DNA from 2 places in the Bacillus sp. GW823-FHT06A10 genome. Region 2 is predicted to be linked to the other one. Evidence: riboswitches for the same ligand, from Rfam matches in the RefSeq annotation. Region 2 holds a riboswitch; the other holds the start of a gene.
The links. A riboswitch is a leader RNA that binds a small molecule or an ion and turns the genes downstream of it on or off. The one in region 2 is predicted to bind cyclic di-AMP.
Positions count from the first base shown of each region.

Region 1: it holds a riboswitch for cyclic di-AMP, as region 2 does, so the genes downstream of both, AC1Q8M_RS05360 (APC family permease) here and AC1Q8M_RS00100 (SipW-dependent-type signal peptide-containing protein) in region 2, are expected to answer to the same signal.

Region 1 covers NZ_JBXAHT010000001.1:1,022,615-1,025,740, reverse strand. The annotation lists gene AC1Q8M_RS05360 (APC family permease) at 1-1,406, opposite strand, end outside; cyclic di-AMP (ydaO/yuaA leader) riboswitch at 1,551-1,697, opposite strand; gene AC1Q8M_RS05355 (hypothetical protein) at 1,837-1,965, shown strand; gene panE (2-dehydropantoate 2-reductase) at 2,030-2,974, opposite strand.
Region 2 covers NZ_JBXAHT010000001.1:12,168-15,293, reverse strand. The annotation lists gene kdpA (potassium-transporting ATPase subunit KdpA) at 1-1,359, opposite strand, end outside; gene kdpF (K(+)-transporting ATPase subunit F) at 1,379-1,456, opposite strand; gene AC1Q8M_RS00100 (SipW-dependent-type signal peptide-containing protein) at 1,456-1,560, opposite strand; cyclic di-AMP (ydaO/yuaA leader) riboswitch at 1,659-1,804, opposite strand; gene AC1Q8M_RS00095 (hypothetical protein) at 1,939-2,061, opposite strand; gene AC1Q8M_RS00090 (hypothetical protein) at 2,065-2,298, opposite strand; gene AC1Q8M_RS00085 (hypothetical protein) at 2,312-2,698, opposite strand; cyclic di-AMP (ydaO/yuaA leader) riboswitch at 2,792-2,939, opposite strand; gene thiD (bifunctional hydroxymethylpyrimidine kinase/phosphomethylpyrimidine kinase) at 3,025-3,126, opposite strand, start outside.

The sequences.
Region 1 (3,126 bases), 1.0 Mb from region 2:
ATAAGAGGTTCACAAGTTTTTAAACTTAATTGATCACCCACTGCATCATAATGCTTCTTAATTCGATGAAACAAGAAGATAATAGCAGGTAAGAAAATAAGAATCGACCAAACTTGTGCAAATTTAGTTAAAAAGAACATGCTCATTACGATAAAACTAATAACTGCACCAATTAAATTAACCGTTAATTTTAAAACCCATCCTTCAGGTTTTTCGCGAAGCCACTTTAATACCATCCCTGTTTGAGAAAGTGTAAATGGAATAAATACCCCTACTGCATATAACGGAATTAAATGTTCTGTTTGTCCTTGGAAAGCTACAATTAATATAATCGAAGCAACTCCAAGTATTATAATACCGTTTGAGTAACCTAGACGGTCTCCTCTAATCGTAAACATTCTCGGTATAAATTTATCTTTTGCGAGGTTAACCGCTAATAAAGGAAATGCAGAATAGCCTGTATTAGCTGCGAGAATTAATATTAAAGCTGTTGTACCTTGTATGAAATAGTACATGAAATTACGTCCAAATGTTTGTTCAGCAATTTGAGAAACAACTGTTACTTCTTTACTCGGCGTCACTCCGTAATAATAAGCTAAAAATACAATTCCTGAAAATAACACAGCAAGTAATGCACCCATTGCAAGCAATGTTTTTGCAGCATTGTTTGGCGCAGGATCTTTAAAGTTCGGAATTGCGTTTGAAATTGCTTCAACACCTGTTAAAGCAGAACTACCTGATGCAAATGCTCTTAACAGTAAAAACAAACTAATACCCGCAACCGGCGTTCCGATCGGCGTGTGTAAAGTTGGTGAAACGTGACCAGTCAAAATATTATATATGCCTACACCAATTAATATAAATAGGGCTAAAACAAATAAATAAACAGGATATGCTAAAACAGAAGCTGATTCCGTTACTCCTCTTAAATTTAAGATGGTAATAAATATAACAAATATAATCGCAATGATTACATTATGTGCATGTAAACTAGGAAAAGCAGATGTTAGCGCATCTGTACCTGCAGATACACTTACCGCAACAGTTAAAATATAGTCGACTAATAAAGATCCTCCAGCAATTAAGCCTGGATTCATCCCTAAATTTTCTTTTGATACAACATACGCTCCCCCGCCATGCGGATAAGCAAAAATAATTTGACGATAAGATAAAATAAGGGCTGTCAATAATACTAATACCCCAACAGCGATCGGAATGGAATACCAATAAGCGATCGCTCCCACACCTGCTAAAGCAATTAAAATTTGTTCTGGACCGTAAGCAACTGATGACAATGCGTCAGAAGATAAAATAGCTAAAGCTTTCGTTTTATTAAGCTTTTGTTCTCCAAGCTCTGTTGATTTTAACGGTCTTCCAATTAAAAATCTTTTAATAGATGAAACCAATGCTGTCCACTCTCCAATAATTTTGTACGAACTTTTCTGCTTGTTACAGCCAGTAAACTATTTCTTCAGAAAACAAAAAATGTCTACAAGCCATAGCGAAATAGACTTGTAGACATTATTTTTTTTGTCGCACAAGCTCCACCTTCCTTCTCAATATAACGCTTACGAGGTTAGCTGTCGGATTCGGGCCTATGAGTAGCCCTACCTTTTTCAAGGATTCACCCCATCGGATTATGTACTAATCCGTAAAAACGGGTCCCCCGTACCATGCGGTTTCAGCGATTTAGAAAATTGAAACTGTGGATTATAATACTCCTTTATTTTCAAAAAGTAAACAAAAATTTTTAATAAGAAAAAAATTAAAATGATTGCGCATAATCCGCTGAGAAATATACATAATGAATATTAAAAATCCGCAAAGGAGACCCATATGTCTAAAGAAAAGAAGCCTATTTTTTCCGATTCATATTTAGATGCAGTAGCAAATGAAATTAATCAGTTATATGGTAAACGTGAACAGGAAATAAATTTGACAGATAGAACGAAAAGAAATAAATAATTTGTCATACAAAAAAATAAAAAAGATAGCAATACACTTATATATTGCTATCTTTTTTATTTTTTCATACATCTAATTCTATTACAGATTTGTTAAAGGTCATCTCTTCATACACCTTTAAATTTTGATATATAGATTCTAATAATGGTGCCGCTATAGAAAATTTCTCTGCTACATCCAGTAAATATCCTTGCAAGTGCTTCCCTTCAATAAACGAACCCTTTTCCATATCACGTTGCATTGATGACTTCATATCATACGAAATTTTATCAATCGTTTTCATATGTTCCTGGGCAATATTAGCCTTTACTGGAGCTCCTAATACTCTCATGATTTGTACAGATTCCTCAAACACATTACGGATAAAATCACGGCCGCCTTCACTTTCACGGATTGGTCCAATTGGTGCACGCATTAACGTTGTCACACCTGACATTACAGTAATAAATAAATATTTATGCCACATATCTTGCGTAATATTTTCACTTAAAACAAAACTAGATTTCGTACCTGAAAATGCTTTAGAAATATGCTTTACTCTCTCTGAATTTTGAGACTTAATTTCTCCAAACACAAGTCTGTTGGCAGCGCTAGTTTGTACAATTTCTCCTTGATTGTTTAACGTCGTCTCGATAAAGCATAAACCGCCAATTACTTTTTCTTCGCCGAATTCTTTTTGTAATAGCGATAAATGAGCGATACCATTTAACAATGGAATGATTACAGTATTTTCGCCAACAAACGGCTTCAAATCTTGAATTGCCTCGTTTAAGTGATACGCTTTTGTTGAAAATAAAATGACATCAAATGGAGAAGTTCGCTCTTCTTTCGTTATTAATTTCGGTCGGAAGGAAAAATCCCCGTTAACACTTCGGATTACAAGTCCTCTTTCCTCTAATTGTTTTTTCCGTTTACTACGAACAAGAAACGTGACATCTTCTCCCTTCTCGACTAATCTGCCACCAAAAAATCCTCCGACTCCACCAGCGCCTAATACTAAAATCCGCATACAGCATCCCCCTTTTCAAAATACAATTTTATAACTTTTAGTATACATAACATTATACATGTTCCCTGCTAAATAAGCTGAATTTTCACTCTCAATTGAGTATAAAAGAGTGGTTATTTTCAAATAAATTTGGGCATGTTGTTTCTATAGCA
Region 2 (3,126 bases):
TACAACTTGCGTTAAACCGTGGAAACCGGAATGAGAAATAGCATCCGTCCCTAAATTTGTTGAAAGAGCTAATGCCGAAAAGCCTAAAATGAGCAATGGATGAAATAAAATCGTGACCGCGATTAATTTCATTTCCTTACCTTCAATCTTTTTACCTAAAAACTCTGGTGTCCGTCCAACCATTAACCCAGATATAAACACCGCGATAATTGCATACATCATAATGTTTACAAAGCCTGCTCCAACGCCGCCATACACTGTATTTAACATCATATTTACAAGTGGAACTAGACCGCCAATTGGTGTTAACGTATCATGCATCGTATTAACAGCCCCAGTTTCAGCAGCTGTCGTTACTGTTGCGTATAGTGAAGAAAATACTGTTCCAAATCGTACTTCTTTCCCTTCTGTACTTCCTTGTACATGTTCGATACCCATTCCATTTAATGCCGGGTTCCCGTTTAGTTCAGATGTCGTAATCGTTATAAACCCTAGTAAAAATACCATAAATAGTGACACGAAAAGGATGCGACCTTGTTTTTTATTTCCTACCATTCGTCCGTACGTAAATGGAAGTGCTGTTGGTAATAACATCATAAGCATCATTTGCAAAATATTACTCATTTGTCCTGGATTTTCAAAAGGATGCGTAGAGTTTGCTCCGAAAAATCCACCGCCGTTATTTCCAAGTTCCTTAATGGAAACGAATGATGCAACAGGTCCACGTAATATACTTTGTTTTGCCCCATCAATCGTTTGTGCTGTAACCGCTCCATCTAGCGTTTGCGGTACGCCAAGTGCGACAAAAACTAGTGCCGCAATAAATGCGATAGGAAGAAACACTCTCGTTAACGCTCTCGTAAAATCAACGAAAAAGTTACCAAGTTCTTTTCCAGCAAGTCCTCTTATAAAAGCCATAACGAGCGCTAATGTCGTTGCTGGTGCCGCAAACATTAAAAATGTAATTCCGATTAATTGTGATAAATAAGATAAACCATTTTCACCGCTATAATGCTGTAAGTTTGTATCAGCCATAAAACTAATTGCTGTATTAAAAGCGAGCGTAGGCTCCATCCCTTCAATATGCGCTGGATTTAGTGGCAGCACACCTTGTAATCTGAAAATGAAGTATACGACAACGATCATAAATCCATTTAATAAAACTAATGATAATGCGTACTGTTTCCACGTTTGATTGTATGCTTTTACACCCGTAATTTTAAAAATAAGTTTTTCAAAAGGCCCGAATACTTTATCTAACGTTTTGCTACCTTGAAAAGCTTTTTCTAAATAAATCCCCGTTGGCTTTGCTACTAAAATAAACAAGAGCATTGTAATAATGACTGCAACCCAAATCATAATGAATGATTCCCCCTAATTAAAACTTCTCTGGATTTAATAATGCATACACTAAATACACTGTAATTGCTGCGACAATAACCGATAAGACAATCATCATGATTGCTTTCCTTCTTTCACAACTTTATCTGACCAACTTGCAAGACTTGCCATCGATGCAACTAATAAAATAAAAATCCCGACCATTACAACATCTAACATAACTATCCCTCTCTTCTTTTGTTAAAATTTACCATTTAAATATTAAAAAAGAACACTGAGCTCTACTCAGTGTTCAAAAAATGAACAACAAAAAGTAAACCTCCTCTCTAAACGCTTACGAGGTTAGCTGTCGGATTCGGGCCTAAAGAGTAGCCCTACTTTCAAAACTGAAAGATTCACCCCAAGTGACGATGCACAAAATTGGTTCCCCCGCTCCATTTCTGGAACTCAGCGATTTTAGGTTTTTTTGGAAATTTTATGAATGATTTATGAGAGTAAATATACTCCTCTATATTTCACTTGTAAAGGGGGAAATTGCTGAAAATAATAATATTTACATTCATTTAAACGCTTACATTGAAGATTATTACTATTATTTCATCTATTTTCTTTATTTCTCTTTTCTTTTCTTAAAAATGACCTTTTAAATATGAAATAAAAAGAGCGAATGACATGAAGTGCATAGCCTGTTGCACTCAGCATTCGCTCTTTTTTATTCAACCTTTATTCTCCTCTTAAAAATGCACGTAAATTTCTCCCACGAATATAAACTTGTGTCAATTCTGCATGTAGCTGCTCATACTCGGTAATATCCATCTCTAAATACAAAGCATCTTTTGACGGTAATATAATATATGGCCCGGGAAAAAGAGGATCAATTTGAACCAATTCTTGAACTCGCTCTACCGATACTGCCCAACGATTTGCTATATCTCCAAGTAATAGTACCTTCATCATTTCTTCCCCCGCCCTATTCAGAAAATAAAAAAGAAATATTATCACAATTTGTAAACACGACAAACTTAGCTCCAATTGTTTCATAGAGCCTCGCTGGATATCGTTTATTCCTTGTAACAACAGTAATAGGTGCTTGAAAAGAAAAACGAATGTGTTCTGTGAAGAAACTAACGATTGGAAGCTCATCCCCTAGTAAAATGACCTTCTTAATACACTCACAAATACTAGTAAAATCCTGCTCCTTACTAAAACTATAAGTCCAATCAAACCCACAATTCCTAACTTCAGCCGCTACCTCTTCATTTGCTGTAAAAATAACTAACTCATGTTGAAATGCAACTAGATCTCTTAAACTATTTACCTTACTTTCTTCTCCAACACAAATAAGTGTTAGTTCCATGTACCTCATCCTCCTTAGTATAAAAGAAATCAAACATAGATTGATATTCCCCTATACTAATCAGATCGATGAAGTGATGTATCCATCATGGCACCGTCCTCTCTCAAGACGCTTACGAAGTTAGCTGTCGGATTCGGGCTTTGAGAGTAGCCCTACTTTCAAATTTGAAAGATTCACCCCTAGTGACACTGCACAAATTGGTTCCTCCGCTCCATATAATTGGACTCAGCGTTTACAAAAAAATATATTCTGGCTGATATATTACTCCTGTATTTTGAAAAAGTAAACAGAAAAAAAGCCAGTTATAAAACTGGCTTTTCACTTATCTATACACGCGTTCTATTCACTTTATACGCAAAATGATTCGTCGGTCCATGACCACTACCAATATTCAATGGCTCTTCAATTGCTATACTAATAAATCGTTT